Regions from separate parts of the Actinosynnema sp. NPDC059797 genome, predicted to be linked through region 1. Evidence: riboswitches for the same ligand, from Rfam matches in the RefSeq annotation. Region 1 holds a riboswitch; the other holds the start of a gene.
The links. Region 1 has a riboswitch for glycine ahead of gcvT (glycine cleavage system aminomethyltransferase GcvT). Riboswitches for the same ligand answer to the same signal wherever they lie in the genome.
Positions count from the first base shown of each region.

Region 2: it holds a riboswitch for glycine, as region 1 does, so the genes downstream of both, gcvP (aminomethyl-transferring glycine dehydrogenase) here and gcvT (glycine cleavage system aminomethyltransferase GcvT) in region 1, are expected to answer to the same signal.

Region 1 covers NZ_JBHWIE010000228.1:6,720-11,127, reverse strand. The annotation lists partial or broken gene ACFV4N_RS31880 (malonic semialdehyde reductase) at 1-180, opposite strand, end outside; gene glyA (serine hydroxymethyltransferase) at 259-1,524, opposite strand; gene gcvT (glycine cleavage system aminomethyltransferase GcvT) at 1,542-2,642, opposite strand; glycine riboswitch at 2,754-2,843, opposite strand; glycine riboswitch at 2,845-2,936, opposite strand; gene ACFV4N_RS31865 (DUF3817 domain-containing protein) at 2,999-3,301, opposite strand; gene ACFV4N_RS31860 (hypothetical protein) at 3,317-3,691, opposite strand; gene ACFV4N_RS31855 (helix-turn-helix transcriptional regulator) at 3,876-4,361, opposite strand.
Region 2 covers NZ_JBHWIE010000293.1:165-4,572, reverse strand. The annotation lists gene ACFV4N_RS34825 (MerR family transcriptional regulator) at 545-1,120, shown strand; glycine riboswitch at 1,332-1,421, shown strand; gene gcvP (aminomethyl-transferring glycine dehydrogenase) at 1,572-4,408, shown strand, end outside.

The sequences.
Region 1 (4,408 bases):
TTCCGAGCGGAGGAACAGCACGCGCAGCGGTTGGCTGTTCATCGCCGTCGGGGCCCACTTCACCAGGTCGTACACGGTGCACAGGTGGTCGTCCGTCACCGGTTCGGCGGTGAACGCGTTGGCGGTGCGCGCCTCGCGGAAGAGCAGGTCCTGGGCCTCGGGGGCGAGTGCCGCGGTCATGGTGTTCCCTTCGGTTGTCCCGCAGGCGGGTGCACGCGGGACAACCTCGAGGAAACTCGAACTATTTCGTGCCGTGCTTCACAGGTTCGGGTACAGCGGGTGCTTGGCCGCCAGCACGTCCACGCGCGCCCGCAGCTCCGCCAGGTCCGGCGACGGCTGGAGGGCGGCCGCGATGACGTCGGCCACTTCGGTGAAGTCCGCCGCGCCGAAGCCGCGCGTGGCCAGGGCGGGCGTGCCGATGCGCAGGCCGGAGGTGACCATCGGGGGGCGGGGGTCGTTCGGCACCGCGTTGCGGTTGACCGTGATGCCGACCTCGTGCAGCCGGTCCTCGGCCTGCTTGCCGTCCAGTTCGGACGCCACCAGGTCGACCAGCACCAGGTGCACGTCCGTGCCGCCGGTGAGGACCTTCACGCCGGCGGCGGCCGCGTCGGGCTGCGCCAGGCGGTCGGCGAGGATCTTCGCGCCCTCGACCGTGCGGCGCTGGCGGTCGGCGAACTCCGGTGACGCGGCGTGCTTGAACGCCACCGCCTTGCCCGCGATCACGTGCTCCAGCGGGCCGCCCTGCTGGCCGGGGAACACGGCCGAGTTGATCTTCTTGGCGAGGTCGGCCTCGTTGGTCAGGATCACGCCGCCGCGGGGGCCGCCCAGCGTCTTGTGCGTGGTGGTGGTCACCACGTGCGCGTGCGGCACGGGGCTGGGGTGCAGGCCCGCCGCGACCAGGCCGGCGAAGTGCGCCATGTCCACCATCAGGTAGGCCTCGACCGAGTCCGCGATGCGGCGGAACTCGGCGAAGTCCAACTGGCGCGGGTAGGCCGACCAGCCGGCCACGATCAGCTTGGGCCGGTGCTCCTGCGCCAGCCGCTCGACCTCCGCCATGTCGACGCGGCCGTCGGCGTCCGACACGTGGTAGGGCACCACGTTGTAGAGCTTGCCGGAGAAGTTGATCCTCATGCCGTGCGTGAGGTGGCCGCCGTGGGCCAGGTCGAGGCCCAGGATCGTGTCGCCGGGCTGGAGCAGGGCGAACATCGCGCACGCGTTGGCCTGCGCGCCCGAGTGCGGCTGCACGTTGGCGAAGCCCGCGCCGAACAGCGCCTTGACCCGCTCGATGGCCAGCCGCTCGATCACGTCGACGTTCTCGCAGCCGCCGTAGTACCGGCGGCCCGGGTAGCCCTCGGCGTACTTGTTGGTCAGCACCGAACCCTGCGCCTGGAGCACCGACACCGGCGTGAAGTTCTCGGAGGCGATCATCTCCAGCGTGCTCTGCTGCCGGTGCAGCTCGGCGGCGACCGCGTCCGCGACCTCCGGGTCGAACTCCGCGAGGGAGGTGTTGAAGTGCTCGGACATGGGGATCTCTCCTGGGGTCAGCTGGTTCGCTTGTAGAACGGCAGGGCGACGACTTCCACCGGCTCGCGCTTGCCCCGGACGTCGACGAACAGCGGCGTGCCCGGCCGGGTGTGGTCGACGGCCACGTAGGCCATGGCCACCGAGTAGCCCAGCGTCGGCGACAGGGCGCCGCTGGTGACCTCGCCGATCGGGTCGCCCGCCGCGTCCAGCACCGGGTACCCGTGCCGCGGCGCGCGGCGCGAGGTGGTCTTGAGGCCGACCAGGGCGGTGTCCACGCCCCGCTCGGCGACGGCGGCCAGCGCGTCGCGGCCGACGAAGTCGCCCGGCTTGTCGAGCTTGACCACCCGGCCCAGGTTCGCGTGGAACGGCGTGCGGTCGCGGCCCAGCTCGTTGCCGTACAGCGGCATGCCCGCCTCCAGCCGCAGCGTGTCGCGGCAGCCGAGGCCGGCGGGCTTCAGGTCGTGCGGCGCGCCCGCCTCCAGCAGCGCCCGCCACACGTGGGCGGCGTCGGCCGGCGCGGTGAACAGCTCGAAGCCGTCCTCGCCGGTGTAGCCGGTGCGGGCCAGCAGCACGGGCTTGCCGGCCACCTCGGTCGGGTAGGAGGCGTAGTACTTGACCGCCGACAGGTCGGTCGGGGTGAGGCCGGCGAGGATCGCCGTGGAGTTCGGGCCCTGCACGGCCAGCAGCGCGTAGTCGGTCGAGCGGTCCTCGACGGCGGTGTCGAAGCCCGCGGCCCGCTCCACCAGCGCCTCGTGCACGACGGCCGCGTTGGAGGCGTTCGCCACGACCAGGTACTCCTGGTCGCCCAGCCGGTAGACGATCAGGTCGTCGACCACGCCGCCGTCGGCCTCGCAGATCATGGTGTAGCGGGCGCGGCCGACGCCGATCGCGGAGGCGTGCCCGACCAGGGCGTGGTCCAGGGCGGCGCCCGCCTCCGGCCCGGTGAGCACGATCTCACCCATGTGGGTCAGGTCGAACAGGCCCGCCGACGTGCGCACCGCGCGGTGCTCGGCCAGCTCGCTGTCGTAGCGCAGCGGCATCCGCCAGCCCGCGAAGTCGGTGAACATGGCGCCCAGGGCCTCGTGCTCGGCGTGCAGGGGCGTGCGGCGGCTTTCCATCAGGCGCGGTCCTCCCGGGGTGCGGACATGCCGGTAGCGCCGACCGGTCGGGTCGGCGGGCACGTGTGAAGGATGACACGGTCCATCGGAGACTCCTCGTCTGAGTGAGCCTCCCCCTCTGTCATGAGCCTGAGAGCTTCACCGCTGGTGAGCGGCTTGCACCGTGGGCGAGGCGCGCCGGGCGCCTGCTTTCCAGAGTTGCCTTCGTCGGCGGTAGCTGTGCCTGAGAGATTCCGGGGAGGGGTTGCTCCTTCGGCGCCCCAGCTCGCCTGGGGACTCTCCCGCGCGACGTCGACGGCCGTGTTCAGTTGGTACCGCCAGACGCTAGGCGGGCCGGGCGGCCCGGTCAACCCTGGTCACAGGGCCTTGCCGGTCCGGAGGTTCGCCACGACCTTGCGCTCGGCGTAGAACGACACGAACGGGATCGTGCCGGCGATCAGCACCAGGGCCGTGCCCTTGATCGACCAGCGGGCCTTGAGCGCCAGGTCGACGGTCAGCACCAGGTAGACCGCGTAGAGGAAGCCGTGCACGGGGCCGACGATCCGCATCATGGTCTCGTTGTCGCCCACGTACTTGGCGAACATGGCGGCCACGAGCAGCAGCAGGCCGACACCGACCACGTAAGCCATGAACCGGAACCTGGTCAACGCGCCGTCCATCGCCCTACCTTCGCCTCACCGCTGGTCCCGCGCGTGCAACTCGGCGAGCATGCGGTTGTAGGCCGCCAGCTCGTCGTCCTCGTCGTCGTGCGCTCTCCTGACGGGCTCAACCGTAACCACCCGCCCGACCGGCTCGACCACCGGCTCCTCGGGCGGGCCGGCGGCGGCCTCGGCCTTGCGCTGGGCGTCCAGCTTGCGGATGCGCCACACCATGAAGGCGGGGAAGAGGCCGAACAGGGGCCACTGGAAGACGTAGCCGAGGTTCTGGAACGTGCCGCCGGCCTGGGAGAACCGCGCCCACTGCCAGTAGGCGAGGCCGCAGCACACGATCAGGGAGAGCACGCAGACCAGCGCGATGGCGGTCCGCTTGGGGGTGATGAGGCCCGGCACGGCTCCAGGGTACTTCGCGCGCCGAGCAGGTCGAACGGTCGGGTTTGCCGGGTTCGGGGTCTTCCCGCTCGGAGCAGGTCGCGGTGGCGTCCCCGGCACCCCCTCGGGCGAGGGCTCCTCCGCAGGAGCCCACCCCTCGGGCATGGGCTCCCGACCACAGGAGCCCGCCCCTCTCGTTTCCGGACTAGGCCACGCCGTCCCGGCGTTGCCTCTGCAACCTGGCCACGCACCAGGCCGCCGCACTGCCCCGACGCAGGTGCTGGAGCACCGTCATCGGCCCGAGCCGACGACCGAGGTCGGCGGGCGTGAGCCCGGCCGCCCGGTAGTCCAGAGCGCGCTGGTCCAGCGGGCTGATGCCCGCGTCCCACCACTGCTCCGCCTCGGACAGGTCGCCCACCAGCTGCCAGTAGCTGGCGGCGGCCGCGAGCAGGCCCTCGGGCACCTCGGGCGCCCGCTTCCGCATCGCCGCCACGTAGGCGGGGTCAGCGGACTCGACCCGCACCAGACCGCGGTGACCACCAGTCGCCCGCTGCACGGGGATACCGGGGGACGGCGGGGCTTCCGCGAGCCACGCGTCCTTGATCCGGTTCACCTCCTGCAGCTCGGCGTCGTCCGAGCGCTCGGCCGCCCACTGCCTCAGCAGCTCGTCGACTCCGGAGTCCTCGACCATTCTGCCTCCTCGTCGGTCGAAGATCAGCCAATGCAGCGCACCGTATT
Region 2 (4,408 bases), on a different contig from region 1:
ACCTGCGTGGCCGCGGGCGGTGCGCGGGGTGGGGCGCGATCCGCGGACAACCTCGGCGGGCGGGCTGCCGGGGCGTGCCGAAACCCCCACCCCACCGGTCGGGCGAACCTCGGGAACGGACCCCGCGCGACCCGTCGGCGACCCCCGGTCCAGCCCCCGCCAAACCCCGGTCGCCGGGCCTCCACCCGCGACGGGCGGGTACCACCTGCGAGAGGCCCGACCACTGGTCCGAACCCCTCGCAGGTGTGTGCGGTGCGTTGTGGATCAACCCCGCGTGCCACCCCCCGGTGTCACACTTCTGGATTACACAACGTCAGCAATCCTCTGCTAAACGATCACTAAACGTCACCCGAATGGCTTACAACCGTCGGCTCTCTCAACCTCTACCTCAGGTTGAGGTCAGACACGTCCCGCGCGTCGCGTTGACCTGCCCCCTAGGCGGTCTTACCGTCGAGCTCAGGTGAATTGCCACGGTGTGATTCGGGCACCGCGGCGGCTTCACGTTGGTCGCCGGTCGTCGTGGCCGGACCGAGGGGAGGCAGGCGTGGTCGAGGAAGCGCCCATCATCCGGGCCGGTTCCGGCTCCGGCGAACAGGGCGAGCTGTTCCCGGACTCCTCGCTGCCGGACGAACTCGTGGGGTACCGCGGCCCCGCCGCGTGCCAGATCGCGGGCATCACCTACCGCCAGCTCGACTACTGGGCCCGCACCGACCTGGTCAGCCCGACGATAAGGAGCGCGCACGGCTCCGGCAGCCAGCGGCTGTACTCGTTCAAGGACATCCTCGTCCTGAAGGTCGTCAAGCGGCTCCTGGACACCGGCGTCTCGCTCCAGAACATCCGGGTCGCGGTCGACCACCTCCGCCGCCGGGGCGTGCAGGACCTGGCCCGCATCACGCTGTTCAGCGACGGCACCACGGTCTACGAGTGCACCTCGCCCGAGGAGGTCGTCGACCTGCTCCAGGGCGGCCAGGGCGTGTTCGGCATCGCGGTCAGCGGCGCCATGCGGGAGATCAGCGGCACCATCCACGAGTTCCCCGCCGAGCGCGCGGACGGCGCCGAGATCGTCCCGGCCCCGAACGACGAGCTGTCACGCCGCCGCCGCACCCGCGCCACCGGCTGAGCGAACGGCGGGGAGCGACACCGCGGGGGAGCGGACGACCGGAGCACCGACCACGGCGCGAGAACGGCGCGGACACGACATGTTGCAGCCGGGTACCTCGGGTGTGCCCACCGGGAAACCCGGTCAAACCCGGTTGTCCAGCCATTGAGATCCACGTCGCGCCGACGGGACCCGCGCGACCGCCGCCGGGTACGATTCGCGCGTAGTCGCTTTATCCCGCGCGGGAGAGTCCGAGCCCGCTCGGCGCCGAAGGAGCAAATCCTCCCCGGAACCTCTCAGGCGCAAGGACCGCGCGGGTGAGACGCCTCTGGAAAGCGGGTCGGGCAAGAAGACCCCGCCGACGGTGCAAGCCCGGCCACCACCGGGTGAAGCTCTCAGGCGCCCGACGACGGGCAGGAGACAGAGGGGGAGGGCAACGGCAGCAGTGTGCCCGTAGCCCCGGAGGCGACACATGACGCAGGACCGCATCCCCCTCGCCGCTCTCGAGCACGGCACCCCCTTCGCCGACCGGCACGTGGGCCCCCGGCCCGCCGAGCTGGCGCGCATCCTCGACGTGATCGGCGTCGGCTCCCTGGAGGAGCTGGCCCAGCACGCGGTGCCCGAGTCGATCCGCGAGCGCGACCTGGTGCTGGACCTGCCCTCGCCCGCCACCGAGACCGAGGCCCTGGCCGAGCTGCGCGCCCTGGCGGCCCGCAACCGCCCGATGACCCAGATGATCGGCCTCGGCTACTACGGCACCACCACGCCGCCGGTGATCCGCCGCAACGTGCTGGAGAACCCCGCCTGGTACACCGCGTACACGCCCTACCAGCCGGAGATCTCCCAGGGCCGGCTGGAGGCCCTGCTGAACTTCCAGACCGTCGTCGGCGACCTCACCGGCCTGCCGCTGGCCAACGCCTCCATGCTGGACGAGTCCACGGCCGCCGCCGAGGCGATGACGCTGGTCCGCCGCGCCGGCCGGGCCAAGTCGAACAAGTTCGTGGTCGACGCCGACACGCTGCCGCAGACCCTCGCCGTCATCGAGACCCGCGCCGAGCCGCTGGGCATCGAGGTCGTCACCGCCGACCTGTCGCAGGGCCTGGAGGGCCTCGGCCTGGGCGGCGACTTCTTCGGCGTGCTGCTGTCCTACCCCGGCGCGTCCGGCGTGGTCCGCGACCACGCGTCGGTCATCGAGGAGGTCCACCGGGCCGGCGCGCAGGCCGTCGTGGCCGCCGACCTGCTGGCGCTGGCGCTGCTGCGCCCGCCCGGCGAGATCGGCGCGGACGTCGTGGTCGGCACCACCCAGCGCTTCGGCGTGCCGATGAGCTTCGGCGGGCCCCACGCCGGCTACATGGCCGTCCGCCAGGGCCTGGAGCGGCAGCTCCCGGGCCGCCTGGTCGGCGTGTCCGTGGACGCCGACGGCAACCCGGCCTACCGGCTGGCGCTCCAGACGCGCGAGCAGCACATCCGCCGCGAGAAGGCCACCAGCAACATCTGCACCGCGCAGGTCCTGCTGGCCGTGATCGCCTCCATGTACGCCGTCTACCACGGCCCGGAGGGCCTGAAGGCCATCGCGACCCGCGCCCACCGCATGGCGACCGTGCTGGCCGCGGGCCTGTGCGAGGCCGGGGTCGAGGTGGTGCACGGCGAGTTCTTCGACACCGTGCGCGCCCGCGTCGAGGGCCGGGCCGCCGAGGTCGTGGCCGCGGCGCGCGAGCTGGGCGTGAACCTGTGGCGGGTGGACGACGACGTCGTGTCCGTCTCCTGCGACGAGACCACCACGCGCGAGCACCTGGACCTGGTGTGGAAGGCGTTCGGCGTCACCGTGGCCGACGTGGACGGCCTGGACGCCGACACCGCCGACGGCATCCCCGCCGACCTGCGCCGCACCTCCGAGTACCTGACCCACCCGGTGTTCCACACCCACCGCTCGGAGACCGCGCTGCTGCGCTACCTGCGGTCCCTGTCGGACAAGGACGTGGCGCTGGACCGCAGCATGATCCCGCTGGGCTCGTGCACGATGAAGCTCAACGCCACGGCCGAGATGGAGCCCATCACCTGGCCGGAGTTCGCCGAGCTGCACCCGTTCGCGCCGGTCGAGGACGCCGCCGGGTACCTGGAGCTGATCGGCGACCTGGAGCGGTGGCTGGCCGAGGTCACCGGCTACGACGCCGTGTCGCTCCAGCCCAACGCGGGCAGCCAGGGCGAGTTCGCGGGCCTGCTGGCCATCCGCGCCTACCACCGCGCCAACGGCGACGCGCACCGCGACGTGTGCCTGATCCCCTCCAGCGCGCACGGCACCAACGCCGCGTCCGCGGTCATGGCGGGCATGCGGGTCGTGGTGGTCAAGTGCGACGACAAGGGCAACGTGGACCTGGGCCACCTGCGCGAGACGGTCGAGGCGCACCGGGACGACCTGGCCGCCATCATGATCACCTACCCGTCGACGCACGGCGTGTACGAGGACACCGTGCGCGAGGTGTGCGGGCTGGTGCACGACGCGGGCGGCCAGGTGTACGTGGACGGCGCGAACCTCAACGCCCTGATCGGCCTGGCGCAGTACGGCAAGTTCGGCTCGGACGTGTCCCACCTGAACCTGCACAAGACGTTCTGCATCCCGCACGGCGGCGGCGGCCCCGGCGTCGGCCCGATCGGCGTGCGGTCGCACCTGGCGCCGTTCCTGCCCAACCACCCGCTCCAGCCGGCCGCCGGCCCCGCCACGGGCGTCGGCCCGATCAGCGGCGCGCCGTGGGGCTCGGCGTCGATCCTGCCGATCTCGTGGGCGTACGTGCGGATGATGGGCGCCGACGGCCTGCGCCGGGCGACCCTGACCGCGGTGGCCGCGGCGAACTACGTGGCGCGGCGGCTGGACGAGCACTTCCCGGTGCTCTACACCGGCGAGGGCGGCTTCGTGGCCCACGAGTGCATCCTCGACCTGCGGCAGATCACCAAGGCGACCGGCGTGACCGTGGACGACGTGGCCAAGCGGCTGGCCGACTACGGCCTGCACGCGCCGACCATGTCGTTCCCGGTGGCGGGGACGCTGATGGTGGAGCCGACCGAGAGCGAGGACCTGGCCGAGATCGACCGGTTCATCGACGCCATGATCGCGATCAGGCGCGAGATCGACCGCGTCGGCTCGGGGGAGTGGCCGGCGGACGACAACCCGCTGCGCAACGCCCCGCACACGGCCGCCTGCGTCACGGCGGAGTGGGACCACCCGTACAGCCGCGAGGTGGCGGTGTTCCCGGCGGGCGTCACCGCCGTCAAGGCGTGGCCGCCGGTGCGGCGCATCGACGGCGCGAAGGG